DNA from 3 places in the Kitasatospora sp. NPDC059571 genome. Region 1 is predicted to be linked to each of the others. Evidence: riboswitches for the same ligand, from Rfam matches in the RefSeq annotation. Region 1 holds a riboswitch; each other region holds the start of a gene.
The links. Region 1 has a riboswitch for cyclic di-AMP ahead of ACFV0G_RS02395 (peptidoglycan DD-metalloendopeptidase family protein). Riboswitches for the same ligand answer to the same signal wherever they lie in the genome.
Positions count from the first base shown of each region.

Region 2: another riboswitch for cyclic di-AMP. It lies ahead of ACFV0G_RS30075 (transglycosylase family protein); the one in region 1 lies ahead of ACFV0G_RS02395 (peptidoglycan DD-metalloendopeptidase family protein).
Region 3: another riboswitch for cyclic di-AMP. It lies ahead of ACFV0G_RS07625 (M23 family metallopeptidase); the one in region 1 lies ahead of ACFV0G_RS02395 (peptidoglycan DD-metalloendopeptidase family protein).

Region 1 is NZ_JBHWBW010000007.1:24,957-35,736, forward strand. Features, by position in the region: gene tig (trigger factor) at 1-1,175, opposite strand, end outside; tRNA gene ACFV0G_RS02375 (tRNA-Pro) at 1,423-1,496, opposite strand; tRNA gene ACFV0G_RS02380 (tRNA-Gly) at 1,674-1,744, shown strand; gene ACFV0G_RS02385 (hypothetical protein) at 2,214-2,894, shown strand; gene ACFV0G_RS02390 (hypothetical protein) at 2,956-3,213, opposite strand; gene ACFV0G_RS02395 (peptidoglycan DD-metalloendopeptidase family protein) at 3,465-4,382, opposite strand; cyclic di-AMP (ydaO/yuaA leader) riboswitch at 4,388-4,547, opposite strand; gene ACFV0G_RS02400 (DUF6348 family protein) at 4,992-5,807, shown strand; gene ACFV0G_RS02405 (hypothetical protein) at 5,848-6,042, opposite strand; gene ACFV0G_RS02410 (PP2C family protein-serine/threonine phosphatase) at 6,493-7,710, opposite strand; gene ACFV0G_RS02415 (GNAT family N-acetyltransferase) at 7,960-9,213, shown strand; gene ACFV0G_RS02420 (ribose-5-phosphate isomerase) at 9,269-9,754, opposite strand; gene ACFV0G_RS02425 (biotin transporter BioY) at 9,821-10,420, opposite strand; gene ACFV0G_RS02430 (amino acid permease) at 10,718-10,780, shown strand, end outside.
Region 2 is NZ_JBHWBW010000376.1:46-7,039, reverse strand. Features, by position in the region: gene ACFV0G_RS30095 (MHYT domain-containing protein) at 1-142, opposite strand, end outside; gene ACFV0G_RS30090 (MarR family winged helix-turn-helix transcriptional regulator) at 540-974, shown strand; gene ACFV0G_RS30085 (MFS transporter) at 1,233-2,636, shown strand; gene ACFV0G_RS30080 (hypothetical protein) at 2,906-5,020, opposite strand; cyclic di-AMP (ydaO/yuaA leader) riboswitch at 5,288-5,477, shown strand; gene ACFV0G_RS30075 (transglycosylase family protein) at 5,483-6,643, shown strand; gene ACFV0G_RS30070 (hypothetical protein) at 6,779-6,979, shown strand.
Region 3 is NZ_JBHWBW010000041.1:3,629-14,408, reverse strand. Features, by position in the region: gene ACFV0G_RS07640 (sensor domain-containing protein) at 1-176, opposite strand, end outside; gene ACFV0G_RS07635 (GNAT family N-acetyltransferase) at 278-880, opposite strand; gene ACFV0G_RS07630 (hypothetical protein) at 961-1,905, shown strand; gene ACFV0G_RS07625 (M23 family metallopeptidase) at 1,902-2,717, opposite strand; cyclic di-AMP (ydaO/yuaA leader) riboswitch at 2,729-2,888, opposite strand; gene ACFV0G_RS07620 (YiaA/YiaB family inner membrane protein) at 3,117-3,407, shown strand; gene ACFV0G_RS07615 (4-oxalocrotonate tautomerase family protein) at 3,431-3,685, opposite strand; gene ACFV0G_RS07610 (hypothetical protein) at 3,803-3,991, shown strand; gene ACFV0G_RS07605 (DedA family protein) at 4,276-4,875, shown strand; gene ACFV0G_RS07600 (hypothetical protein) at 5,147-6,403, shown strand; gene ACFV0G_RS07595 (uracil-DNA glycosylase) at 6,620-7,330, opposite strand; gene ACFV0G_RS07590 (low temperature requirement protein A) at 7,538-8,695, opposite strand; gene ACFV0G_RS07585 (sulfite exporter TauE/SafE family protein) at 9,072-9,914, opposite strand; gene ACFV0G_RS07580 (hypothetical protein) at 10,183-10,449, shown strand; partial or broken gene ACFV0G_RS07575 (transposase family protein) at 10,457-10,780, shown strand, end outside.

The DNA of each region.
Region 1 (10,780 bases):
GTGAGGCCGGAGCCCGCGGCGCGGCGGATGAGGTGCTCGGTGAGCTCCTCCTGGGACACGCCCAGCTCCTGCTTCGCCACGATCTCGTCCAGGACGAACTGGGTCTTGATGCCCTTCTTCGCCTGGTCCTCGGTCTCCTTCTCGTAGTCCTCGACGGACTTGTCCTGGGTGGCCAGGTAGGTCTCCAGGGTCAGACCCATGGGCTCCAGCTGGTGGTGCTCCAGGTTGTGCTTGCGGGTGCCGACCTCGTCCTGGAGGAGCTTCTCCGGGTACTCCATCTCGACCCGGTTCAGCAGCTCGTCGAGGACCTTCTCCTGGGCCTGGGTGGCCTGGTCGAACTCCTTCATGCGCTCCAGGCGCTTGGTGGAGTCGGCCTTCAGCTCCTCCAGGGTGTCGAACTCGCTCGCCAGCTGGGCGAACTCGTCGTCGAGCTCGGGGAGCTCCTTCTCCTGGACGGCGGTCACGGTGACGGTGACCTCCGACGCCTTGCCGGCCTGGGTGCCACCCTTGAGCTCGGTGGTGAAGGTCTTGGACTCGCCGGCGGACAGGCCGATCACGGCGTCGTCGATGCCGTCCAGCAGGCGGCCGGAGCCGATCTCGTAGCTCACGCCGGTGGCGGTGCCGTCCTCCGGCACCTCACCGTCGACCTTGGCCTCCAGGTCGACGACCACGACGTCGCCGGCGGCCGCGGCGCGCTCGACGTCCTTCACGGAGGAGAAGCGCTCGCGGAGCTGCTCCAGCGACTTGGCGACGTCCTCGTCCGACACCTCGATGGCGTCGACGGTGACCGAGATCTCCGAGAAGTCCGGCAGGGCGATCTCCGGGCGGACGTCGACCTCGGCGGTGAACTTCAGGTCACCGCCGTCGGCCAGGCGCTCGACACCCTCGATGTCGGTGATGTCGGGCTGCCCGAGGACGTCGATCTTGCCCTCGTCGACGGCCTGCGTGTAGAAGCGCGGCAGGGCGTCGTTGACGGCCTCCTCCAGCACCGCGGCACGGCCGAAGCGCTGGTCGATGACGCGGTTCGGGATCTTGCCCTTGCGGAAGCCCGGGACCGAGACCTGCTGGTTGATCTTCTTGTACGCCGCGTCGAGGCTGGGCTTGAGCTCCTCGAAGGGCACCTCGACGGTGAGTCGAACCCGGGTCGGGTTCAGAGTCTCGACGGCGCTCTTCACGGTTAGGTCTCCTATGGGCTTGCGGTCAGGTTGCCCCGCCCGGCGCCGGCCGGGAGGCCGATCGGGCAGGACGGGCGATGGGCGATTGGAGCTGCATCTCCCGTTAGGGGTGGACGGTGAGCGTGACTCCTCGCCCTCGGGCGGTCTGCCTGGGTGTTCACCGCAGGCACCACCACCAGCGGCCCATCCTACCGGTACCACGAAAGCAACAGGGCCCCGCCCGTGTGACGAGACCCTGCCGAAACTGTCGGGGTGACCGGATTCGAACCGACGGCCTTCCGCTCCCAAAGCGGACGCGCTACCAAACTGCGCCACACCCCGTAGTGCCGAGAGGAAGAGTACACGCCGGTCCGGGCCCCCTCCGGTGAATAAGGAGAGCCGCCGCGGCCGAAAGCGGTGTGCATTCGCCCGACCCGACCAGGTAGGCTGACCCCCGTCCCCAACGGCCCACGGGTCGTGCGGGACCACGTGCGGACGGACCTTCGTCAACACACGTACGCGGGCGTAGCTCAATGGTAGAGCCCCAGTCTTCCAAACTGGCCACGCGGGTTCGATTCCCGTCGCCCGCTCCGCAGCGAAGGCCCCAGCTCAGCGACATGATCGCGGAGCCGGGGCCTTCGTCGTTTCGGGGGGACTTCGGGGCGTCGTGCCCGCGCCGTGCCCGATCGGATCGGTCGTACCCGGCCGGGCCCTCCGGACAAGGCCACTGACCGTACGGGGGATCGAGTGCGCTCTCTCCGGCCGGGCCGGGTGGTCCATTCCTGGTCTGCGCAGGCCGTGGAACGGAAGTCCGAGAGGGGAACAACGGCATGCCGGGCCGTCCGGGTCCGCTCGTCGCACCCGGCGTAATACGGGACCCGGCCCGGTTTGAGGGCAGCCAGGTCCGTGGTCGTGAAATGGACGGTTGCCCCGGACCAGGAGTCGTCCTTCGTGGCACCGAAGTGGTCCCTCAATCTGCTGGCGTTCACGGCCCCTGCACAGCACCATGGCCGTCGCGATCGCCGGGCAAAGGCCGGTGTCGTCCCTCGGGGGTGGGAAGTGATCGAGTTCATGGATGCGTACGCGCTGTGGCGGGCGATGCCGTTCCCGCGCGGCGGGCGTGCGGGGTTCGCGGAGATCCACGGTGATCTGGCGGTGGCCGACGAGTACACGACGACGGTGATCCACTTTGTGGAGAAGGGGGTCTTCCGGCCCGCGCCCGTGGACGTCCTGGCGTATCTCGACCAGCTCATGGTGCGGATCGACCGGTTGGCCGAGGGGGCGGACGCCGACGTCCTGGCCGCGGTCCGCGCCTATCACGCATATGCGGTGCTGCTGCGGCTGGTCCATGAGACGTGCCTGGCCGAGGGGGATCGGGCACGGCCCGACCCGGCGGAGGTACCCGCCGCGGGCAGGTGCCGGGACACGCACGACTTCGCCTCCCGCACCCGGGTCGCCGCCGCGGACGTCGTCGACTGGTACAGCGGACCGGCGACCGTTCGGTATGCGGGGAAGGAGCTGTGCGTCCGGGCCGACCTGGTGCGGACCCGCTCCGAGGGGTCGGTGGGCTGGAGCGGTGTGATCACGGCCCGGGAGGCGGATCCCGCGTTCTACGAGCTGTTCGACCACGGGTCGCCGCGGATCCTGACCGCGGACGGGAGCGGCCGCTTCACTGCCGTCGAGTACCGGGCCGGCCACCGCAGCCTGGCGATCCTCGGGAGCGGCCCGGCACCGTTCTGACGCCGCCGCCCGGGACGGCGGGCACGGGTGCCGCGCGCCCCGGCGGGGTCGTGCGGGCCGGTCAGCCCAGGTAGTGGCGGGTGACCGCGGAGGCGACGGCGTCGATGTCCAGCCAGCCGCGGGCGGTGGAGCTGCCGCCGTCGTTCGAGCCGACCGTGTTGTCGTGGCCGGCGTTGAAGATGTCGTCGCCGGCGACCTGGTTGTTGTCGCCGATGACGATGATCCGCTGCTGCGGCGTCGCGGCGGCGCTCGCTGCCGGCAGGCAGGCGGCTCCGGCGACGGCGAGCAGGACGGCGGTGCGCTTGAGGCCTCGGTGCATGAACGTTCCTTCCGCGACGACGGGGGTGTCGTGCCTGCGACGGTAGGCCGCAGCAGGGCCGCGACCAGGAACGTTCGGCCGGTCGGCGGCGTGTTGGTAGAGGCGGGAGGCCTGATGCCCGGTCCGGCCGTGAGGGGGTCAGGCCGGCGGTCCGGGCCGGGCGGTGACCGCCGGTCGGCTGCCGGGCTGCCGGGCACGGCCGAGGCCCGGCCGGAGCTGGTCCGGCCGGGCCTTCGGGTGGCGCGGGTGCGTCAGACGCGGACGCCGTGGGCGGCGAGGTAGGCCACCGGGTCGATGTCGGAGCCGTACGCCGGGCCGGTGCGGACCTCGAAGTGCAGGTGCGGGCCGGTCACGTTGCCGGTCGCACCGGAGAGGCCGATGACCTGGCCGGCGGAGACGGTCTGGCCGACCGAGACCTTGAGGGCCGAGAAGTGGGCGTACTGCGAGTACTTGCCGTCGGCGTGCTTGATGACGACGTTGTTGCCGTAGGCGCCGCCCCAGCCGGCCTCGACGACGGTGCCGGAGGCGATGGCGTGGACCGAGGTGCCGGTGGAGACGACGAAGTCGACACCGGTGTGGTAGCCAGAGGACCAGTTGGAGCCGGCCTTGTGGTACGGGGTGCCCAGCGGCGCGGAGACCGGGGCGACGTAACCGGAGGCGGCGGCGGCCGGCTTGGCGGCCTCGGCGGGCTTCGCGGCCTGGGTGGTCGCGGCGGGCTTCGGGGTGCTCGGCGCGGCGGCGGGCTTCGGCGCGGCGGCCGGCTTGGCGGCCTCGGCCGGCTTCTGGGCCGGGGCCGGGGCGGCGGCCGGGGCCTGCGCGGCGGCGTGGCCGGCCACGGAGAGCTGCTGGCCCGGGAAGATCAGGTTCGGGTTGCCGCCGATGACCTGGCGGTTGTCCTGGTAGAGCTTCTTCCAGCCGCCGTCGACGTGCTGCGCGTTGGCGATCTTGGAAAGGGTGTCGCCACCGACGACCTTGTAGGTGGCGGCAGCGGCCTTGGCCGGAGCCTCGGAGTGCGCGGCGGCCGGAGCAGCGGCGACCGGCGCGGCGGCCTTGGCGGCAGGCGCGGGGGTGGTGTGAGCGCTGGCAGCAGTGGCCGGGATGGCGATGGCAGCGGTGACCACACCGGTGGCGACGGCGAGACGGGACAGACGGGTGCCCAGAACGGACATGGAGTTGTTCCTCTCCGACGCCTGCGAGGTGAGCTGTCGGGTTCGGGCGGGGAGTTCGCCCGGTCGCTGACGCGACTTCACCCCAAGCCGTCCCGGAACTACCGGGCGCGGCACTTACCTTGGGTCCCCCGCTCCTGCCGTGCACAGATTGTGCGTGGCCCCGGACGGCGGCAGGACTCGGCGTTCCGCCCGGTGGCTCGCCCTGGCGATTGCCGGGCAGGACTCGAGGAAAACCGATCGGGCACGTTCGAGGCAAGCCCCGGGCCTGCGGCGCCCGGCGACGATCACGGTGCGGGTGACTCTCCGCTCGGCACGGGTACGCGGAGCGCAATCAACCCAATGACCCTAAGTGTCCGGATCATGGCTTTTTGCCGAGTTCGGGCACCTTCCGTGCGCGGCCGGTCGCGGGCGGGCACGGATCATGGGCCGGCCGGTGACGCTGGTCACCCGGGGGTTCGACGACCGGCTTCGGGGTACCCCGCAGGGCTCCCCCGGCCCGCCGGGCGCCCGGTTTCCCCGGCCACCTGCCCGGCCGATAGCCTCGCCGCGTCCAGATGTTCGACCGTTGTCGAGCCGCCCCCGCCGGGCGGCCGGGTGAGGAGCCACGGGGTGCGCCCGCAGGAGCGGCTGGATGTCATCCAGCGCAGTGTGGTCCGGGAGATGGCGCGCTTCGGCCGGGACTTCACGGTCGACGGCAGCGTCGTCCGGGGCCCGGGCACGACCGCGGTGGCGGTACGGGAGCACGCCGGCGAGGCCGGCCAGTCCGGGCACGTCGACCTCGGATACGTCCTCGACCTCGGCCGGGCGGACGGCCGGGTGGTCTGGGACTGCACCGCGGGCCTCGGCCGCACCGAGGAGGAGCAGCTGGAGAGCGCCGTCCGGATGTGGGCGACGACCACCGCGGCCGCGGTCGTGGAGCTCCAGGACGGGCGCGGCGAGCACGGCGACCACTACCGGACCGAGCTGCTGCCCGGCTGGCAGGCGGTGCAGGGGCCGGCCGCGGTGTTCGGCTTCGGCAGCGACCGGCTCGCGGACTGGCTGGCCGGACACCAGGTGCTGCCGGAGCTGGCCGAGGCCCTGCTGCCGGAGCTGGCCGGGCCGGGGGCGGCCGGGGTGACGGGCGTGAAGCTGTTCCTGGGCGGGCGCCTGGGCGCGGACGTGGCCGAGGTGCGGGTCGCCGGAGAGGTCTCCGAGCGGGCGTCCGCGGCGCTGCGCGCGCTGGCCTGGCCGCGCGGCGAACGGCTCTGCTGGGCGCGGTTGTTCGTCCTGCTGGTGGCGGACGACGCGGCGGAGCCCGGGGCGGTGGCGCACCCGGCGGCCGCCGCGGGGGCGGGCCCGGACGTCCCGGCGGCACCGGTGCAGGCACCGCGCCGCGGGCTGCTGGACCGCTGGCGCCGGCCGCGCGCGGACCGCCGCCCGTCCTGAGCCGGTCGGCCCCGGCGGACGGGCGGTGCGGCCCGGTGGTTCAGCTGGCCACGGACGAGATGGTCTTCGCGAGCTGGTTGAGGAAGTCCTGGATCGGCCGCGCGGCCGTGGACTGGCTCACCATGAAGCCGAAGAGGGCGGCGATGATCGCGTGGCTGGTCTTCAACTGCTTGTTGCGGATGAAGATCACGACGATCACGCCGAACAGGAACAACGCGGAGACGGAGAAGGCCACCCGAACTCACTTCCTCAAACTCTGCCGGGAGTTCACGGCGGAACCCCGTGTCGAAGCCGGCCTGCGGCCAGCGCCGACCGTCCCTGAAAACTGACCGGCCGATCCCGCCGTCATGGAGATGCCCCGCCGCGCCGTACCGCATGCTTCCCGCCGCGCACGCTGCCCCCCAAATCCCCCGGCGTCACCGGCCCTCCCGGACTCAGTGTGGTCGTTCGTGCCGACTGCGTAAAGGACTTGCCGGGTGCACGACGCGAAGATCCTGCCATGTGAGACGAATTTCCGCCGACCGAGACGATAGCGGAGCGAGGTTGACGGGGCGTCGGCAGGGCCGGTCCACAGGGGCCGGGATCGGCGGCCGGCCGGGCCGGCGGCCCGTGATCGACTGGGCGGCGGGGTCGGAGGATTGGCCGAAGATCACCGCCAGGGTCTTGACACCGTGCGCCGGCAGCGCTATTGACGCCAGACCAGCAGTACGGCCCGGTCGTCGTTGACGTCCTTGGCGACCTTCTCGATGAGGCGCCCGGCCGAGCCGCGGAAACCGGCCGCGACCAGCCGGTCGGCCTCCCCCATCAGCCGGTCCATGCCCTCCGCGAGGTCCCGGCCGGGGACTTCGACCATCCCGTCGGTGCAGAGCATCAGGACGTCCCCGCGGTCGAGCCGACCGCGCACCCCCTCGAACTTGGCGCCGTCGTAGATACCGAGCAGCGGGCCCTCCGCGCACTCCCGCAGCTCCCAGCGGCCGCTGCCGCCGAGGCGCTGCATGCCCGGCAGATGGCCGGCGGAGAGGAGCTCGTACTGGCCGGTGTCGAGGTCGAGCACCAGGTGGGCGGCGGTGGCGAAGCCCTCGTCCCAGTCCTGGCGCAGCAGGTAGCCGTTGGCCGCGGGCAGGAACTCGTGGGCGGGCAGCGAGCCGAGCAGGCCGCCGAAGGCGCCGGAGAGCAGCAGGGCGCGCGATCCGGCGTCCATGCCCTTGCCGGAGACGTCCGCCAGGACGACCTCCAGCATCCGGCGGCCCGGGCCGGTGCGGGCGGCGACCACGAAGTCGCCGGAGAAGGACTGGCCGCCGGCCGGGCGGAGCGCCATGTCGGCGAACCAGCCCTCGGGCAGCTTGGGCACCTGGCTCTGTACGCGCAGCCGTTCGCGGAGGTCGAACAGCATGGTGCCGCCGCCGCGCCAGGGCACACCGACCCGGCTGCGGAACTGCGCGAGCAGCAGGCCGGCGACGCCGACCGCGCCGACGACCAGAGCGGCGCCGGGGGTGACGCCGTAGACGTAGGCCTGCGGGTTGTCGCTGGCGACGCGTTCGCCGGTGTGGATCAGGGACTCGGTGGACAGGCCGACGGCGGCGGCCGCGTACAGCAGGACCAGGGTGGCCGGGCGCAGCAGCAGGGAGCCGGCCAGCACCGGCAGGACCAGGGCGGTGGGCGGGACCCAGGCCGGGATCCAGACGTTGAGGGCGACCAGGACGGGGACGGCGGCGAGGAAGAGCGCGAAGGCGAGCCAGTCGGGGGCAGCGCCGCGGAAGTAGTCGACGCCGGTACGGCGCAGCCGGCGGCGGATCCGGTGGGCCCTGGTGCGCAGCCGGGTGGCGGCGGGCTCCCCGGCCGCGCTCGCGGTGGGGCCCGTCGCAGTCGTCTGGGGCGTTCTGCCCGGCGTGCGGCCAGCCATGGGGTCCGACCTTATCCACCGGTGCGGGTCGGCGTCGACGGCCGGGTCCGCGGGGCGCCGGATCGGCGCCCCGACCCGGCGTGTTTCGGCCTGGCGGCCGCACGGGCGGCGCGGTGGGCCGTGCGGGGGCGTGCGGAGGCGCCCGTGCGCCGTAGGGGCGGCCGGGGGGCGGACGGGCCCGGACGGGTGCGCGGGGCCGGGCCGGAATGTCGGTCGCGGCGGCTGCTTGGGCGGTGGTAGCTGTGGGGCATGAGTGCCGACGACCTGCCCGATCTGACCGTCCGTCCGCTGGCCGCCGAGGAGTGGGACGGCTGGTACCGCCGGCTGGAGGTGGCCTTCGGCGGTGCCGAGGAGCCCGCGGAGGAGCGGGAGCTGTGGCAGGCGCTGACCGAGGTGGACCGCTCGTTCGTGATCTGCGAGGACGGGCTGCCGGTGGGCGGCGGCGGTTCGTTCGGCTTCCGGATGGCCGTGCCCGGCGGGGCGGTGGTGCCCTGCGCCGGGGTGACGATGGTGGGGGTGCTGCCGACGCACCGTCGGCGGGGCGGGCTGACGGTGCTGATGCGGCGGCTGCTGGCGGACGTGCGCGGGCGCGGCGAGGCGCTGGCGGTGCTGACCGCGTCGGAGGCCGGGATCTACGGCCGGTTCGGCTTCGGCCGCGGCACCTGGCGGCTGGCGGTGACGGCCGCCTGCCGGGAGGTCGCGCTCGACGCGGACGGTGCGGGCGTGCGGCTGCGGCTGGCCGATCCGCTGGAGTCCCTGCCGGCCTGTGAGGAGCTGTACGCGGGCCTGGTGCCGCTGCGGCCGGGGATGCTGGAGCGGCGGCCGGGCTGGGAGCAGCTGCCCCGGCTGCAGGCGGCGGGCCGGGAGGGCTGGTCGCCGCTGCAGTGCGTGCTCGCCGAGGAGCCGGGCACCGGGCGGCTGCTCGGGTACGCGCGGTACGCGGTGAAGGGCGGCTGGGCGGAGGACGGCCGCCCGGTGGGCCGGGCGCGGGTGCGGGACGTGGAGGCGGTCGCGCCTCGGGTGTACGCGCGGCTGTGGCGCTACCTGCTGGAGCTGGACCTGGTGGAGTCGGTGTACGCCGGGGACCGGCCGGTGGACGACCCGCTGCTGCACCTGGTGTCGGACGTGCGGCGGCTGGACGCCCGGGTCTCGGACGCGCTCTACGTCCGGCCGGTGGAGGTGGGTGCGGCGCTGGAGCTGCGCGGGTACGCGGCGCCGGTCGACGTGGTGCTGGAGGTGGCGGACGCGTTCTGTCCGTGGAACGCGGGCCGGTGGCGGCTGCGCTGCGCGGGCCCGGGCGGGGCGGCGACCTGTCGGCGGACCGAGGACGCGGCGGGCCTGGCGCTGGACGTGCGCGATCTGGGCGCGGTCTTCCTGGGCGGCACGACCCTGGCGGCGCTGGCGGCGGCGGGCCGGGTGGTGGAGTTGCGGGCCGGGGAGCTGGCGCCGGCCTCCCGGGCGTTCGCCTCGGACGTGGCGCCGTGGCTGCCGCACGGGTTCTGACGAGGGCCGCCGCAGCGGGCCTGACGGCCCGTGCGGCGGCGCGGCGAACGGTCGGTCAGCCCTGCGGGTGGTGGGCCGGGATCGGCGGGAGCTCGCCGGTGGTCTCGTACTCGCTGAGCATCTCGATCCGGCGGGTGTGCCGCGTCTCGCCGCTGTACGGGGTGTTGAGGAAGATCTCGACGAACTTGGTGGCCTCGTCGACGGTGTGCATCCGGCCGCCGACCGAGATGACGTTGGCGTTGTTGTGCTCGCGGCCGAGGGCGGCGGTCTGCTCGCTCCAGGCGAGTGCGGCGCGGACGCCCTTGACCTTGTTGGCGGCGATGGCCTCGCCGTTGCCGGAGCCGCCGATCACCACGCCGAGTGCCTCCGGGTCCGCCGCGGTGCGCTCGGCGGCGCGCAGGCAGAACGGCGGGTAGTCGTCCTCGGCGTCGTAGATGTGCGGGCCGCAGTCGACCGGCTCATGGCCGGCGCCCTTCAGCCACTCGACGAGGTGGTTCTTCAGTTCGTATCCGGCATGGTCGGAGCCCAGGTACACGCGCATGGCACGAGTGTGGCACGCGCGCCTCCCGAGCGGCCGCAGGGGGCCCGGGAGGCGCGCGGCGGGGAGTCAGCGGGTGCGGCCGGCCAGCTTCCAGGCGAGCGGGAGGGCGCCCATGGCGAGCAGGACCTTCAGCGCGTCGCCCACCAGATAGGGGTAGAGGCCGAGGTCGGCGGCCTGCGCGAGCGGGAGGTGCAGGGCGGCGGCGAGGTAGGGCACGCCGACCGCGTAGATCGCCAGGTTGCCGAGCAGCATGGCGCCGGCGGTGCGCAGCGGGCTGCGGTCGGCGCCGCGGCGGGCGAGCGCGCCGGTGAGGCCGGCGGCGAGCACGAAGCCGAGGACGTAGCCGAGGCTGGGCATCGTCCAGCCGGAGGTGCCGTCGGCGAACCACGGGAGTCCGGCGAGGCCGGCCAGCAGGTAGAGGCCGAGCGAGGCGATGCCGCGGCGGGCGCCGAGGGCGGTGCCGACCAGCAGGGCGGCGAAGGTCTGGCCGGTGACGGGGACGGGCGAGCCCGGCACGGGCAGCGACAGCTGGGCGGCCAGGCCGGTGAGTGCGGCGCCGCCGGCCACCAGGGCGAGTTCGCGGGCCTGGGCGCCGAGTCGGGTGGTGGCGCGGGGCAGCAGGTCGGCGAGGACGGGGGTGCCGGTGATCGGCGTGGCGGTGGCCATCGGGAGGGCTCCGGTTCGGCTCGGCGGGCATGACGGATCGTTTGTGAACACTCGTGAACCTACGCGGTCGGGTGCGGCCGGACGGCGCGGTACCCGACAAAGCGTCAGGGCGGCCTCTTGTGGGGTCCGGCCTGCTGGGATGCCCTTGGCGGGCCGCTCGCCCGTGGCGATCCGGTGACGCTGGGTGAGGGATCCGTCCGGATTCCGAACTCACAGCGGCCGGCCTTGGCGTGTCCACCACCCATGCCGAATAGTGGACAACTCGCTCCGCTATCCGACGAATCTGGACCACGCCTGATGACGACCCTCACCCCCACGCCCACCCGCGAGCGGCCGGCCGAGCCGGCCGCCGAGGGCCGG
Region 2 (6,994 bases), on a different contig from region 1:
GCAGCCAGTTGCGGCGGGAGCGGCCCTCGCTGATCAACGCCCAGCGGGTGCTGCGCAGCGCGACGAGGGCGCCGAGGCACGCGACGAGGTACGAGATCGCCGGTGTCACCCAGCCGTAGACAGCGTGGTGGATGTGACCCAAGGGGACTCCCAGGACGGAGTTGGGGGCGCACAGTGCCGGCGTGCTGTGTTCCTGACAATGGGCACCCTAGCGACCCCCTCCGATCATGGGCAACGCCGGTAGATTCAGTGAACTCGCAGGTCACCTGCGGTACTTCACGTTTGGCGCATCGCCCCGTCACCAAGCCCTGACGCGATGTCCAGGCCTGCTCCGCACCATCCGCACATGCGCCCCGCAGTTGGGTGCACCGGGTTCACCGTCCGGTCACCGCGGGGTCGCATGCCGGTGCGGCGGGCGGGCGCGGCCCCCGGCGGCAGCGGGCCGGCGGGCCGGCTGAGGGACCAGCCCCGGGGTCCGCCCCGGGGTGTGATCGAAATCCTGTTTTCCTTAGCGAGAGTAATGACATAGTCTAAGGACCATGCCCGAGATGTCCGAGGACGATCTCGCAGCGGTCAGCCAGCTGCGGTCGTCCACGATGCGCCTTGCCCGCCGGCTGAGACACCAGCGGGTCGAGGAGTCGCTGAGCCCCACCGAGATGGGGGTGCTCGGCACCCTTGCCCGCTGCGGCAGGGCGACGCCCGGCGAGCTCGCACGGCGCGAGCACGTCCAGCCGCCGTCCATGACGCGGATCATCGCGATGCTGGAGGAGAAGGGGCTGGTGCGGCGCGAGCCGCACCCGGACGACCGCCGCCAGGTGGTCGTCAGCAGCACCGAGCAGGCCGAGGCGATCCTCACGGAGAGCCGTCGGCGACGCAACGCCTGGCTGGCCGACCTGGCCGAAGGGCTGACCGAGGAGGAATGGGCGCTGGTCCGTGCGGCCGCGCCCGCGCTCTACAAGCTCGCCCACCTCTGACCCGACCGCACCGCCCGGCCCGCGGCCCGCCCGCGGACGACATCCCACGGCACCCGGAAGAAGGAGTACCGCATCACCGCAGGAACGAAGAGCATCACCAGCCGCGCGGGGGCACACCTGCCCGCCACCGCGCCCCGAGGGGAGAACCACGTGACACCGCCGGCCGCAGCCAGCGCCGCCGCCACCCGTACCGACGACCTCACCGCAGCCGCGACAGCCGCGAGCGCTGCCGCCGCCGAGAGCCAGGCACCCGCCCCCGTGGGCCTGCCCGGCACCGGCGACGACGACCCCTGCGAACGCCCCGCGGCGGCTCCCACCGCCGCGTCCGCCCCCGCACCGGGGAGCCCCACCGGGGCGAGATTCACCCGGCCCGGGGGGATGTTCTCCTCCCTGCGGATCCGTAACTACCGCTACTACTTCGTCGGCCAGGTGGTCTCCAACACCGGCACCTGGATGCAGCGCATCGCCCAGGACTGGCTGGTGCTCAGCCTCACCGGCAGCCCGTTCGCGGTCGGCGTGACCACCGCGATGCAGTTCCTGCCGATGCTGCTGCTGGGCCTGTTCGGCGGCGTGCTCGCCGACCGGATGCCCAAGCGCCGGCTGCTGATCGCCACCCAGGGCGCGATGGGCCTGCTCGCCGCGGGCCTCGCGGTGCTCACCGTCACCGGCGTCGTGACGGCGGGTCACGTCTACCTGTTCGCACTGCTGCTGGGCCTGGTGACCGTGGTCGACAACCCGGCCCGGCAGGTCTTCGTCAGCGAGATGGTCCCGCCCAAGGACCTCGCCAACGCGGTCAGCCTGAACGCCGCCAACTTCCAGACCGCCCGGCTGGTCGGCCCGGCCGTGGCCGGCCTGCTGATCGCCGCGGTCGGCAGCGGCTGGGCGTTCGCGGTGAACGCGCTGTCCTTCGCCGCGGTCATCGGTGGCCTGCTGGCGATGCGCGAGAGCGAACTGCGCCCGACCGCGCCGATCGCCCGGCAGCGCGGCCAGCTCCGCGAGGGCCTGCGCTACGTCCGCGAGCGGCCGGAGCTGCTCTGGCCCATGGTGCTGGCCGGGTTCATCGGGACCTTCGGGTTCAACTTCCCGACCCTGCTCGCCGGCTTCGCGTCCCACACCTTCCACGTGGGCGCCGGCGAGTACGGGCTGCTGAACACCGCGATGGCGGTCGGCTCGCTGACCGGCGCGCTGCTGGCGGCCCGGCGCGGCGCGCCGCGGCTGCGGCGGCTGGTCGGTGCGGCACTGGCCTTCGGCGCCCTGGAGGTGCTGGCCGCGTTCGCACCCGGCTACTGGACCTTCGCCGTCCTGCTGACTCTGATCGGCGTCTTCGGCCTGACCTTCAACACCTCCGTCAACTCGGCGCTCCAGCTGGCCACCGAGCCCGAGATGCGCGGCCGCGTGATGGGCCTGCTGGTCCTCGTCTTCACCGGCGGCACCCCGATCGGCGCCCCGCTGGTCGGCTGGGTCACCGACCAGTACGGCCCGCGACTGGGCCTGCTGGCCTGCGGCCTGGTCTCGGCGGCGGCCGCCGCCGTGGTCGCCGCCGTGCTGGCCCGCGCCGCCGGCCTGAAGGTCCGGGTCGACCTGCACCCGGCCGCCGGCAGCCGGGTGGTCGCGGTGGTGCCCCGCACGCTGCCCAGGCGCGAGCTGGCCACCGCCTGCTGACCGGCGCCGCTCGCCGCACCGCGGGGGGGCGCGCGCCCCCCCCCCAGGCGCGCCCCCCCTCGTCGTCCTCCCGCACCGGGCCGTCCACCCGCACCCGTCGCCGTCACTGCCGTCGCCAGTGCCGTCGCCAGCGCCGTCGCCGTCGCCGTCGCCGTCGCCGGGCAGCGATACCGGCCTCCGCCTGCTGCCCGAAGCCCGACGCCCGGAGCCCGACGCCCGAAGCCCGCCGCCCGGCTCCCGACGCCCGGAGCCCGACGCCCGAAGCCCGCTCAGACCTTGAGCCGGGTCGTGGCGGCCGCCGCGTCCCGCAGGGCCACCGAGGGTGCCGCCACGGCGCGCGGCGGGGTGTCCACGGCCTCCGGCGAGGCGGTGGCGTTCCACTGCGGCCTGGCCTCGCCGGGGCCGTCCTTGGCCAGCCGGACGGCCTGCCGGTCGCCCGCCCGGCGCAGCACGATCCTCGCCCCGTCCGCGGAGTCCGGGTCGAGCCAGACCTCGTTGCCGTCGAACGAGCAGTCCAGCACGGCGATGTCGTCCGGTTTGCCGTCCGGGGTGGCGCGGAAGGCCACACCGGCCTTCCGATAGCCCGTCAGCCGGCACCGGCTGATCGTCACGCTCTCGCCGGCCAGCTGGTGTTTGGCGGTGACGACGGCGTAGTCGGACCGCCCGGCCGCGTCGATCAGCAGGCCGTCGAAGACGGTGCCGCGGTCGCGGCCCAGCGCGTGCACCGCCAGGCCCCCCGCGGCGTTGCCGTAGAGCACGCCGGGGCCGTAGTCGAAGTCGTTGAGGTAGGCGCCGTGTTCGATGCCCCAGCCGCCGTTGTGGTAGGCGACGAAGGGTCCGACGGTGTGGTGGTGCTGGGCGTTGAGCCAGACGAAGATGCCGTTCCGGGCGTTGTTGTGGGCGAGGCAGCGCTCGAAGGTCCACACGCCCTCGCTGGTCTCCGGCCACTCGTAGCCGGAGGCCCCGGTGGCGCCCTGCACGCCGACGGCCACGCAGTCGCGGGCGGTGCCCCCGGTGCCGGCGCCGAGCGCGAAGCCGGTCAGCCGGTAGCCGCGCTCGGCGGGCTCGTAGACCGTGCGGGAGGCCACGCAGGAGTCGTAGGTGATGTCGTCGGACGGCGTCTGCGGGGTGCGGGTGTCCACCGGCCCGTCCCACCAGTAGGCGTCCTCCCAGGTCTGGTGGCTGATGCAGCTGCGGAAGGTGATGCCGTGGCTGGCGTGCGGCACGAAGGCGTGGCTGCCGGTGTCGCGGACCACGACGCCCTCCACGACGGTGCCGCGGGAGGCGTCGCCGAGCATGTGGAAGTGCAGGCCGTAGCGGCCGAGCACGGGCTCGGTGACCCGGGCCCCCGCGAAGGTGTCCTTGCCGGGCGTGCGCGGCCCGAGCCAGCGCAGTGCCGCGTGCCGGACGTCGGCCCGGCGGGAGCTGGTGACGTGCACGTGGGCACGGCCCTGGGCGGTGCCCTCGACCCGGACGCTGCGGGTGAGGTTCAGCACCTCGGCGCCGAGCGCGAGGCCGGCGCCGACGGCGACCCTCGGGTGGGCGTTCGCGAGCGGGGCGGTCAGCGTGACCGTCCGGCCGTCGACCCGTCCGATCGTGCACAGATCGTATCGGGTGGAGAAGTCGTCGCCCTCGGGGGGTCCGGTGGGCGTCACCGCGAGCTCGTCGCCCGCCTGCCAGCCGGCGGGGACGGCGGCCAGGGTGATCGCCGTGTCGCCGGCCCGCAGTGCGGTCGCCGCCCGCACCCAGGCGGTCTTGGCGGCGCCGTCGAGCCGGAGGTAGCCGGCGCCGGTCACCCAGAGCCCGGTGTCCGTACCGGCCACCGTCATGCCGCCGCCCACGAAGCTCCGTTCGTCCACGGAGGGAAAGTGCAGGGTGTGCACCGCACTGCCCGCCGGGGCGAGCGCGAGGGTGCCGCGGACCTCGACGTTCCCGGCCGAGGCCAGGGTCAGGCTGCGCTCGGGGGCGAAGACCAGGGAGCCCCCGGGCTCGATCAGCAGCGAGGCCACGGCGGCGTCGGTGTCGAGCAGCACCCGGTCGGAGATCCTGACGGCGGTTCGGGCGCCAGGCACCGCGCCGCCCCAGCCGCCCGCGTCGGACCAGCGGCGGCCCGTCAGGTCGAGCGGGGAGGGCGAGGGGCTCCCGGCCTCCGGAAGGCCCCCGGGGCGGCTCTCCGCGGCCGTGGAGGGCCCGCCGGCGGGGTGCGGGAGCGGCGGCACGGCGGCCTCGCCGGAGACCAGCGTGCGGCGGATCAGCTCCTCGCCGCCGACCGCCGCCAGGACGACCGGCACGGCGAGCCAGCCGAGCAGCCGCCGCCACCCCCCCCCCCGGCGCGGGACCTGCGGCCCCGGCACGCCGGCCGGCGGCACGGCACGGTGCTTCATGATCGGCAAGCCCTCCCCCGGGGCCGCGGCCGGCCCCGCCGCCTGAAGCATAAACAAGCGGCTTTGCATTCAAGGGGATTGTGCGGAAGCGGCCGGACGCGATCACAATCGCCGGGAAAAATCGATCATGAATTCATTCAAGATCACGCGTGATCGGCGTCACACATGTTTGCGGTTTGAACTTAAGTCTGTCTAATGTCCTCCCACGTTCGTGGTCACACGGACCCAGTCGCCCCGAACGCCGAGTCCTGCCGGCGGGCCGGCTGGCAAAGCGAAACGCACTTCGGCAGGGGCGGGGGAACCAGGTAAGTCGCCCGGGACCGGTCCAGCACCGGTCCTCGGCTTGGGGTGAAGCCGCATGCGCGGACACGTCGGATTCCGACGTGCCCGTAGCTGCGGCCGGGCAACTCCAGCCCGAATCCGACAGCTCACCTCGCAGGCGTGGGAGAGGAACGCTGTTTCATGCTGTCCATCAACTCCAAGCGCACCCGCCGCCTGCTCGCCACCACCGGCGTCGTCGGCATCGGCCTCTCGATCCCGTGCCTGACCGCCGGCACCGCGAACGCCGCCTCGGTCGCCACCTGGGACAAGGTCGCCCAGTGCGAGTCCTCGGGCAACTGGTCGATCAACACCGGCAACGGTTTCTACGGCGGCCTGCAGTTCACCTCCAGCACCTGGGCGGCCTACGGCGGCCACACCTACGCCCCGCAGGCGAACCAGGCCACCAAGGACCAGCAGATCGCCATCGCCGAGAAGGTGCTCGCCGACCAGGGCCCCGGCGCCTGGCCCGTCTGCTCCATCCAGGCCGGTCTGACCAAGGGCGGCCCCGCCCCGGCGATCAACCCCGGCGGCACCGCCGCCGCCCCGGCCCCGGCCGCTCCGGCCGCCAGCACCCCGGCCGCCAAGCCCGCCGCCCCGAGCACCGGCTCCACCGCCTCGCAGGACGCCAAGCCCGCCCAGAGCGGCAAGTCCTGGAAGCAGCACCGCTCCTGGGGCCACAGCGGCACCTACACTGTGAAGGCCGGCGACTGGCTGTCCAGCATCGCCACCGCCAACCACGTGCAGGGCGGCTGGCAGAAGCTCTACGACCTGAACAAGTCCGTCCTGACCGAGGGCCCGGACTCGATCTACCCGGGCCAGAAGCTGTCGCTGGGCGGCTCCGCCACCGCGCAGAGCGGCGCCGCGCAGACCGCCGCCAAGCCGGCCACCACGGCCGCCCCGGCCGCGGCCACCACCACCACGACCGCCGCCAAGGCCGTCACCGGCTCCAAGGCCGCCGCGGTCAACTTCGCCCTGTCGAAGGTCGGCCAGGCGTACATCTACGGTGGCACGGGCAACGGCGGCTGGGACTGCTCCGGCCTGACCCAGGCGGCCTACAAGGCGGCCGGCATCGCGATCCCGCGCGTCGCCGCCGACCAGGCCGACTTCTCCACCCGCGTCTCGCTGGACAACCTGCAGCCGGGCGACCTGCTGTTCTGGTCCAACAACGGTTCCAACTCGGGCGTCTACCACGTCGGCATGTACGTGGGCGACGGCAAGTACGTCGAGGCGGCCAACCCGAGCGCCGGTGTCCGCACCCAGACCATCGCGAACTGGGCCCCGGACTTCGCCGGCCGGATCTGACCCGTACCGAGGTCGAACCCCTCTCCACCGAAGCCCCCGGGGCTGGCCGCTCGGCCCCGGGGGCTTCGGCCTGCCCTCGCGCGGACGGCGGCGGACGCCCTATCCTCCTGACGGACCCGAGGAGAGGGAGCCACCATGGCGAAGGTCACCGTCACCCTGGACGCCGACCAGGCGATCGAGGTGATGCTGCTGTCCGGCACGCGCAGCCCGCAGGACGCGATCGAGCTCGTCGTCCTGGACTACCTGGCCCGCGGCCGGCGCACCGAGGCAAGGGCCGGCGAGGCCGCCGACGCCCACCGCACCGGGGAGCCGCCGCACCGCGCCCAGGAGGGCTGAGGACTCGCGCCTGAT
Region 3 (10,780 bases), on a different contig from region 1:
GTGACGGCCAGGCAGAACCCGGCGATGCCGAGCGGGAGGCCGGTCAGGACGTAGCCGATCTCGCGGTAGGTGGCTGCGGAGAACGGCGCCCGCAGGAAGCCGGGGCGGCGGGCCCCGGTGCCGGGCCCGGCGGGCCACGCGTCGTGGGCGGTGCGGTGCAGTGTGCCGGTGCTCATCTCGGCCCCTCGGTCTCGTCCTTTGCTGACGGTTCCACAGTGCCGGTGCCGGGGGGACCGGCGGAATGGAGCCTGCTGCCGAGTCCGGGGTGGGGCTGGCCCTACCCCTGCCCTGCGGCCTCCTCCACCCACTCGTCCTCCAGCAGCGAGAACTGGTCGGAGTCGTGCCAGGTGCCGTGCAGGAAGAGGTCGTGCCGGATCCGGCCCTCGAGGTGGAATCCGGCTCGGGTGAGCACCCGGGCCGAGGCGGTGTTCGCCGGGTCGACCCGGGCCGCGAGGCGGTGCAGCCGGAGCCGGCCGAAGCCCAGCCCGCAGAGCATCGCGACGATCTCCCCGGCGTACCCGTTGCCCCACAGGTCGCGGCGGAGCGCGTACCCGAGCGTGCCGGCGCGGTCGCCGTCGAGCCCGAGCACGGCCTGGCCGACGGGGGGCGCATCGGCGGGCCGGCCGTCGGAGCGCAGGGTGACCGCGAGCCGGTAGACGGTGCGCGGCCGCTTCTCCGCCTCCTCCAGGTACAGCTCGATCTGGTCGGCGCACTCCTCGGCGTCGCGCGGCTCGAAGGGCAGGAAGCGGGCGGTCTCCGCATCGCCGAAGACGGCGTGCAGCCCGTCGACGTCCTGCGGGGTGAGGTGGAACTCGCGGATCGCCAGGCGCGGGCCGGTCAGCCGGACCGGCCGCACCGACGGGACCTGTTCGGGTGTCATGCCGGCCGACCCTACCCCCGACCGGTCGCCCGTCGGCTCCTCCCGCGCGGGGCCGCGGTGCAGCGGCTACGGTACGGGACGTGAATGACGAAGACCTGCAGCTCATCCCGTACACCCGCACCGAGGACCTGCTCGCCTGGGCGGACGGGCAGGGCCTGGAGCCGGTGCCCGAGGACGTGCTGCGGACGGTGCTGACCCTGCTGGAGCTGGGCGGGGCCCCGCTGCACGACGGCTTCCCCGAGCTGGGGTCCGCGGTGCTGGAGCAGCTGCTACACGAGCGCCTGCACCTGTACGTCCAGCCGGTCGGGGATCCCGCGGCGTACGGCGCGGCGGTGCGGCTGCTGATCGACCGTCAGCGGTGGGCGCGCCGGCTGAACGCCAAGCGGCAGGAGCGGCTGCACGCGGAGGCGGAGTGGCAGGGCGAGCTGCTGACCACGCTGCTGCGCCGGCCCCAGCTGCTGACCTGGCCGCGGCTGTACACCCTGCTGCTGGAGGCGCACGGCGTGCACACCGGCGACTGGGACGCGGTGCGGGCCTGGCTGGACGCGTTCCGCGAGCTCTCGCCCGAGGAGCGGGTCGCGGCGTACGCGGCGCTGGTGGACGGCGGCGAGCTGGACGCGGTGGCCGGCCCGGACGCGGAACTGCTGTGGAGCCGGGCGCACCTGCTGTCGATCGGCATGGCCACCGACGGTGCGCGGCGGCTGCTGGAGCACGGGCTGATGCGTCGCAGCTACCGGAACCTGGCCGCGCTGACCGCAATGGGCGAGCCGATGCCGGAGGAACTCGCAGGCGGGTTCGAGGAGTTCGAGGCAGTCGCCGAGGATGCCGCGCTGTGGCTGTGCGGGCAGTGGACGGTCCCCGGCCTGCCGGAGCTGCTGGTCGCGGAGTATCCCGACCTCGCGCCGGAGCCGGGCACGGAGGAGCTCCGCGCGTACGCGGAGGACCGGGCGCTCGCTGAGGGCCGCCCGCTCCCGGACGGCTGGGCGCCCGCCGGGCAGCAGGTGGACGGGCCGGAAGCGGGTTAGACCCGGATGCCCCGGGCCTGCAGCCAGGGCTGCGGGTCGGTCGGCGCGCCGCCGCCCGGGCGGATCTCCAGGTGGAGCCGGGGCGAGGTGACGCTGCCGGTGGCGCCGACGGCGCCGAGGACGGTGCCGGTGGGGGCGTGGCCGGAGGTGGCGCCGAGCCGGGCGAGGTGGCAGTACCAGATCTCGGTGCCGTCGGGCAGGGTCTGCACGACGCGGTAGCCGTACGAGCCCGCCCAGCCGGCCGAGGTGACGGTGCCGTCGCCGACGGCGGTGACCGGGGTGCCGGCGGGGGCCTCGAAGTCGAGCCCGGTGTGCAGGGCGGCCCAGTGCGAGCCGCCGGGCCCGTACACGGCGCCGAGCGAGAAGCCGGACAGCGGTGCGGCGAAGGGGGCGGAGGGCGCGTCGGTCCGGGGGCGGGCGGCCGGGGCGGCGACGGGTGCCTGGACGGCAGCGGCGGCGCGGCGGGCCTCGGCCTCCTGCGCGGCGGCGAGCCGGGCGGTCTCCTCGGCGGCCGTCCGGGTGTCGGCCTGCTGCTGGATCCGGGCGGCGAGGGCGAGGCCGGGGTCGGCGGCGCCCTGGGCGCCGTCGGGCGCGGACACGGCGGGCTCCGCGGCGGCGGCCGGGCCCGCGGCGGCGGCGGTCAGGCCGGCGGCGCCGAAGGTGGCGGCCATGGTCGCGGTGACACCGAGCAGCGGGCTGCCGCCCCGGGTCTGGCGGGGCAGCCGGTGGCGGGCCGGATCGGCCTGCTCCCAGGGGTGGTCGAGGAGCTGGGTGGGTGCGGCGGTGGGATCCGCCGAGGTCGTCGACGCCACGGGGGCGGACTCCTTTCCTTCCCTCTCGCCGACCGGGTTAGCTGACGGGTTCGGAGCAGGAAGGTCTCCTACGGCAGGGCCAGGGCCCGGCCGATTCACCCCAAGGAACGTGGTTCCCCGGCTCCCGGGTCCACCGCAGGGGTGGTCCGCGGGATTGAGCGACACGCGCACGGTGCCGTTCGGGTACGGCGTTGCCGACCGCGCTGCGTTATCAAACGTTAATGCGAGGTCCCCCCGGATTCCAAGTGCTCTCGGTTACGGACTTGCACCGGGCTCGGGGGACTTGGGCGATTTGTGACGGTTTGCCAAGCGGCCGGTCCGGGACCGTCACGGGAGGTGACGGCGCACTTGGGTATCCGTACTCATGTGCCGCCGCCGGCGCTCCGGGATGCTGCAGGCATGAGCGCACCGATGCAGCCCCGCACCACGGCCGCGTACTACGTCCAGGCCGTCCTGTCCTTCGCCCTCGCGCTGGCCGCCCTGGCGGTCGGCATCGCCTGCCTCCCGGTGAGCGCCTGGATGCGCGCGTTCCTCGCGGTCGCCCTGCTGTACGTGGTGACCTCGGCGTTCACCCTGGCCAAGGTGGTCCGCGACCGCCAGGACGCGGGCGAGCTCACCTCGCGGGTGGACCAGGCCCGGCTGGAGAAGCTGCTGGCCGAGCACGACCCGTTCAAGGTCGACGGGATCTGACGCCCCGGCGGGCCGCGGCCCGGTCAGCCGCCCGCCGGCCCGGCCTCGCCCGTCCCGCCCGAGCCGTCCGCCCCGCCGGCAGCGGCGGCCGCCCGCTTGGCCGCGTAGGTCTCGCCGCCGGCCGCCCAGTTCTCCGCCGGCAGTTCCTCGATCAGGACCCAGACCGCCGCCGGGTCCACGCCGGTGACCCGGGTGTACGCGGCGGTCAGCTCCCGGGCGATCTCCGCCCGCTGCTCCGGCGTGCGGCCGGCCAGCTGCTTGACGTTGATGAACGGCATGGCGCCCTGCCTCCTCGCGGACCCGGGCCCGCCCCGGGTCGATCGGCCGCACGCTACACCGGCCGCGCCGCCGCGCCGGCCGCGTAACCGCGGACCGGACGGCTCGTTGGGCAGGGCATGAAGAAGCGCAGCATGCTCGCCTTTGCCTCGCTCGCGGTCGGCGTCGTCGCCTCGCTGACCGCCCCCAGCGCCCACGCCGACGGCCCGCAGCACCGGACGGGCGACGCCAAGGCCGTGACCGGCACCGAGCTGCCCGACGGCGGCACCGACCGGGCGGCGGCCGCCGCCGACCGGGACGTCTCCTGACCCGTCCCCCGGCACCGGGGCCGGCTCCGCCGACCCGCACGGCCCCTCCCGACCGTTTGCCCCCCCCCCCCCCCGGGCCCTCGCCCCATTCCCCCCTCTCTCCTGCGGTGCGGCCGGGGTTGTGCCGATCCGATCGCAGGGCTGTCCCTGCCCCGCATGCCCTGGTGAGCGCCCTCCTGTGAGGCTGAGCACAGGGGGGTGCTTCACGGCATGAAAGGTCGACTCGCTAGCGTTACGCCTCGCAGCACTGCTCTCCTCCTGGGCGGTCTGGAGGGAGGTCCACGATGGACGCCGCAGCGGTACTGGGACCGTCATGGATCTGCGCGTTGGCGCTCTTCGCCGTACTCGGCGACGCGTTCCTGCCGTTCCTGCCCAGCGGCACCCTGGTGATCCTCGCGGTGCTCAGGACCTCCGACATGGACGGGGCTCCGGTCCTGCTGGGCCTGGGTGTCGCCGTCGCCTCGTTCCTCGGTGACCTCCTCCTGCTGCAGCTGGCCCGTCGGGGCGCACCGTCCGTACGCCGGCGGCTGGACCGCCGTCCGGAGCTCGCCGCCAGCGTGGAGCGCGTCCAGCAGAGCCTCGCCCAGCGGACCAGTCGGGCCGCCGCCCTCATCGTGATCATCGCCCGGTTCGTTCCCGCCGGACGGACCATCATCGATCTTGCCGTCGGCCACTCGCCCGCAGCGTCCCGCGTCTTCCTGCGCTGGTCCGCGCTGGCGGCCGTCGTCTGGGCCGCATACATCGTCAGCCTCGGCTGGCTCAACAGCCACTGGTTCAACACGGCCTGGCTGAGCATGGGCGTCTCCTGCGCCGCAGCCAGCCTGATCAGCGCCGGGGTGGCCCGCCTGGTCCGGCGTCGGCGCCGCGCCCTCGCGCTTGCCTGACGCCCCCCATCCCCGGCCTCCCGTCCTCGCCGGCCGTGCGCGGCCACGGGATCTGTCTCAGGACGGCAACAGAGAGGGCTGCCCGGGAGCCGCCCCCGGCCCGCGTGCGTGATGAATATCGGATGAGAACGGCGTTGCGGGACCACAGGGCGGACGTGACATCCTTGGGCAGCGAAACAGATCAATTGTCCGATTTTGTCGGCGTCGCACCGGCCCCCTCGGGAGCCGGTGCGTCCCACGAGCGCGCGGACACCATGCGGTAGGGGAGACCATGAGCAGCATCTCGCGCAGGGCTGTGCTGAGTGCCGGTGCGGCCACCGCGGCACTGGGGGCAGTCGCCGCCTGTGGCAGCACCGGTTCCGTTTCCCGGGACTCGGGCGGCCCGGGAAGCGGAAACGGCAGCGCCGGAGCCGGGTCGGGCAAGCCGGTCCAGGGGACGCCGCTGGGCGACGGATCGACGTCCGACACGGGCGCCCAGCCCAACCAGCCCAAGCCGGAGAAGCTGAAGCCCGGCGAGCAGCCGCCGCAGTTCGTGGTGTTCTCCTGGGACGGTGCCGGCGCGACGGACGACGGCCAGTTCGCCCGCTTCCTCAAGCTCGCCGAGCAGTACAAGGCCTCGATGACGTTCTTCCTGTCGGGCATCTACACCCTGCCCAAGGAGAAGTCGAGCCTCTACCACCCCCCGCGGCACTCCGTGGGCGCGTCCGACATCCCGTTCCTGTCGTCGACGGCGGTGCGCAACACGATCAAGCTGATCAGCCAGGCGTGGCTGGCCGGCCACGAGATCGGCACCCACTTCAACGGACACTTCTGTTCGAGCCGCGCCGACGGCAACGGCGTCAACAAGTGGTCGCCGGAGGACTGGGAGAACGAGATCCAGCAGGCCGTGGGCTTCGTCACACAGTGGCGGACGAACACCGGCTTCACCGATGTCGACCCGCTGCCCTTCGACTACAAGAAGGAACTCATCGGCGGCCGCACGCCCTGCCTGGAGGGGCAGAAGACCCTGCTGCCGACCGCTGCGAAGCTCGGCTGGAAGTACGACGCCAGCTCGCCGGGCGGGCTCCAGATATGGCCGCAGAAGGTCCAGGACGGCAAGATATGGGACTTCCCCCTGCAGGGAATCCCCTTCCCCGGACACAGCTTCCAGGTCCTCTCCATGGACTACAACATCCTCGCCAACCAGTCGCACGGCACCACCAAGGGCGACCCCGCCAAGTACGCGGAGTGGCGCAACCAGGCACGCGACTCGTACATCGCCGGGTTCGAGCGGGCGTACACCACCAACCGCGCGCCGTTCTTCATCGGCAACCACTTCGAGCAGTGGAACGGCGGCATCTACATGGACGCCGTGGAGGAGACCCTGAAGACGATCGCGGGCAAGCCCGACGTGCGCCTGGTGTCCTTCCGGCAGCTGGTGGAGTGGCTGGAGGTCCAGGACCAGTCCACGCTCCGCAAGCTCCGGACCCTCGGAGTGGGCAAGGGCCCGACCGGCGGTTGGGAGACCTTCCTCGGCGCTGCCGGCTGACGCCCGGACGGACGGGGACGCGGCCGAACGGGGCGGGCCCGCGACGGTCGGCATCGGCGGGCCGGCGGGCGGTCGACGCCGTACGGGCCCTGCGGTCCGTCGAGCAGGCCCCGCTCGGCCCCTGAAACAGAACGGCGTCCGGTGCTATGGCAGCCCTCCCCTGGCTGCCACCGCACCGGACGCCCTCGTCCGTCCCCCGCCGAGCCGTCGTGGCTGTCAGGCCTTCAGGTCCGGAATCCGCCAGTCGATCGCCTCGGCGCCGAACTGCTCCAGGGCCGCGTCGATCTGCGAGAACGGCCGGCTGCCGAAGAACAGCTTGGCGGAGAGCGGCGACGGGTGCGCGCCCTGCACGACCACGTGGCGCGAGGTGTCGATCAGCGGCAGCTTCTTCTTGGCGTAGTTGCCCCAGAGGACGAAGACCACGGGCTCTTCACGGTCGCTGACGGCCTTGATGACGGCGTCGGTGAACTTCTCCCAGCCCTTGCCCTTGTGCGAGTTGGCCTCGTGGGCGCGGACGGTGAGCACCGCGTTGAGCAGCAGGACGCCCTGCTCGGCCCAGTGCATCAGGTAGCCGTTGTCCGGGGCGGGGATGCCGAGGTCGGCGTCCAGCTCCTTGAAGATGTTGCGCAGCGACGGCGGCGTCTTGGTGCCGGGCAGCACCGAGAAGCTCATGCCGTGCGCCTGGCCGTCGTCGTGGTACGGGTCCTGCCCGAGGACGAGCACGCGGACCTTGTCGTACGGGGTCGCGGCGAGGGCCGAGAACTCCTGCCCGGCCGGCGGGAAGACCTGGTGCTCGGCCCGCTGGGCGGCCACGAAGGCGGCCAGCTCGGCGAAGTAGGGCTTGCCCGCCTCGTCCGCCAGCACCTCACGCCAGCTCTCGGGCAGTTCGAAACCGGCGCCCACGCCCGCCTCAGCCAGATCCGTCACGACTAACCTCCCACCGGCCGCGCCGCACCGCGCAGCGGCCGCCTCCGACGTACGACTTCCTACGAACCTGAACGCTACACACCCCGACCGACAACCCGCACCGAGCACCGGTCCTGCGATCGCCGGGCACCGGCGCACCGAAAGCCGGGCGCCGGCCCACCGATCGCAGGTCCGGACACGAAGGACCGCCTCGCTGGCCCCCGCAGCTCAGCCGAGGTCCGGAGCGAGGCAGGCCTCGGACCGGTCGGGGCCGGCCGCGGGCGTCCGGGCGGCCCGTCGTACCCGGGCGTGCTCCAGCCCGTTGAGTCCGATCAGGACGGCGGCGAGGGCCGACAGCGCCGCGAGGGCGGGGAGCCGAACCATCAGCGGGAGCAGGGCCAGTACCACGGCCGCTGCGGCCAGTCTGGTCGGCGAGATCACCCCGAACATCATCCGGCGGGTGTAGCTGAAGGAGAGCAGGTAGAGGGCGCAGCCGCCGTAGAGCAGCCCGAGGGTGCCCACGCCGAGCGCCCGCCCCGGTTCGGCGACCGTCTCGCCGAAGCCGACGGCCACCGCGATCACCCCGGCGATCAGCAGCAGGTGCCCGTAGGAGAAGACCCAGCGGATCATGTCGCGCCGGGAGGAGGCGGTCTCCACCGCGAACCTCATGGCCTCCGAGGCGAAGCCGAAGTACAGCCACCACAGGGCACAGGAGATGGCGAACGCGGTGGCCACCGACACCAGCTGGGCGGGGTGCAGCCGGCCCGCCGCCAGCGGTGCGCCGATGCCGACGATCGATTCGCCGAGGGCGACCAGCAGGAAGAGTCCGAAGCGCTCGGGGAGGTGGGCGGGGTGGTAGACGACCTTGGCCAGGCGGCGGCGGAACACGAACGGCGCCGCGAGGTCGCAGGTCGCACCGAGGGCCCAGAGCAGTTCGCGGGCCGGTCCGTCGACCAGGCCGCCGGCGAGCATCAGCGGTCCGCTGACGGCGGCGCCCACGCCGTACGGGCCGCGCCAGACGCCGGGGACCCGCCACAGCAGCCAGAACAGGACGATCCGGGCGGCCCAGTAGCCGGCGCCGAAGAGTGCACCGCGATCACCGTAGGCACCGGGCAGGGCGAGCGCCATGAAGAGGCCGGACAGGCCGACCGCGAAGATGCCGATGCGGTCGCGCGGGCTGTCCACGTCGCGAATGTTGGCCTGCACGGTGGTTCCGACCCAGCACCAGTACACCGGCGCGAACGCGACCAGTGCCTGGCCGACCCCGGTCCAGTCGTGGTGATGGTGCAGCAGTTGTGACACCTGGGTCACCGCGAACACGAACACCAGGTCGAAGTAGAGCTCCGCCCAGGTGACGCGCTTCTCCTCGGACGGCGCTCCCGCCACCGTCCCCTCCCCGTGAGCCGCCGTTTCGGGCCGCACCGGTCCCCTCCCCCATTGTCGTGCCCGCGGCCGCTCCCCGGCCCGGACCACCTCTCCCCGCACCGCCGCCGCCCCGGCAACGGCCCCCCGGATCTCATCCGTCCGGCTTCCGGCCGAACCGGGCTGCGCAGTTGTCACGCGCCATGCTGATGACCGGCAGCGGAACAGTTGTCTTTGGCCGCCGGCTGTCAGCTTCGGTCCGCTTCGGTCCGCCTCGGACGGCCCGCAGAGGGCCCGCAGAGGGCCCGCAGAGGGCCCAAGACTACGGCCTTGGGACGGCTTCGCCTCCGTGTCGGAGCCCTCAGCCTGTTCTCGGTTCCCACGTGGATGCACATGCTTCTCACAGCACCGTGCCGGCCATTCGGGCTTGGTCGTACCGAGCAAGCTTGAAGGCCGAGACGAGAAGGATCACGGCCAGCGCGGGAATGAGGACCACGTCGGGGAACACACGGAGAAGCAGCCCGCCCACCACCGCACCGGCGGTGGAACCTGCGGCCATGACGGCGGTGAAGCGGAGGTTGGCTCCGAGGACGGCGAAACTGCCGTCGCGGCTGTAGCGGGCGAAGGCGACCAGCATGGTGGGCAGCGACACCAGGAGGGACAGGCTCCCTGCGGTCTTGATGTCGAGCGCGAACAGCAACACGATCGTCGGGATCAGCAGCTCGCCGCCGGCGACGCCCATGATCGCCGCGACCACCCCGATGCCGAACCCGGCCGCCACTCCGGACGGAATCCGGGCCCACGTCGGGAGGTCGAGCGCCCCCGGGGTGGTGGTGTGCGTGAGCAGCAGGGCGGCGGCCATGAGCACCATCAGCGCGGCCAGCACCTTGTAGAGGGTGGCGCTGCGCATCCGTACCGCCCAGCTCGCTCCGGCCCAGGCTCCCAGCAGGCTCCCGGCGAGGAGGTTGACCGCTACCGGCCAGTGGTCGGCCAGCTGCAAGGCCGGCACCGCCGCCAGCCGGGCGGGTAGCGCGGTGAGCACCACGACCAGGCTCATCGCCTTGTTCAGGATGACCGCTGAGAGCGCGGCGAACCCGAACAGGCCGATCAGCAGGGGCAGGCGGAACTCCGCGCCGCCCAGGCCGATCATCCCGCCGAGCACGCCGATCCCCGCTCCCGCTGCGAACACCAGGGGCAACGAGTGCGTCGAACGCTGCGGCTCGAGGTCCGTGTCGGTGGTCATGCCGGCTATCCTCGCGAATCGCGGTACCTGCCTGCTATGGCAAGTCCTACAAGACCGGTGTCCCCGGGACCGGGGAGAGTCGAACCCTGTATGCCCAGCTCACGGACTCGGAGTAGGTCCGCGGTCGCTGGTCGACCGCCGACTGGTTCGCCTGGTGGCGTCCTGGCATGTGTACGAGGGCCGGAGGGACGTCACGCCGGTTGAGCTGTGGCTGGTCGATGATCACGGTGTCTCTACCCGCGTGATGAGCGGAACGGACTGGTGCCTGATGGTTGACCAGGACAAGCCCCACGAGGGCTGCGACATGGGCGACTGGGGTCGAATCGACGTCCAGCGCGACTCCCACGAAACCCCCTTCGCGCGTCACCTCGGTGACACCGTGCTCGCCACCCGCGAGGAGTGGGAACCGCGCACGGGACGCACCGCGCTTGAGTTGGACTTCGCCTCGGAGGCTGTCCGTTCCGAGAGCTGGGCCGGCGACCTCCGCATCACCGCCCTCGACCGGCCCGGGAGCCCAAGCACATCGGTGTCATGATCTTGTAGTGGCTCAGGTGATCACGGCATCGGAACGCTCCTGGACAACCCCGTTCACCGGGTTGCGACCGAAGGACTTCGGCAAGCTGATCACGATGTTGCGCCGAGAGGGCGTCGACCGGCCTCGTCCGGGACGCCCGTGGTCGTTGCCGTTGGAAGGACCGTGTCCTGCCCCTTGCCGCCTACTGGCGCACCAACCTGACGCTACGGCAGCTCGCCCCTCTGTTCGGTGTCTCCAAGTCCGGCGCCAGCCGGATCATCGAGCACATCGGACCGGTTCTGGCACTCAGGCGGCGGCAGCGGTTCCGCAAGGGCACCGCCCTGATCGTCGA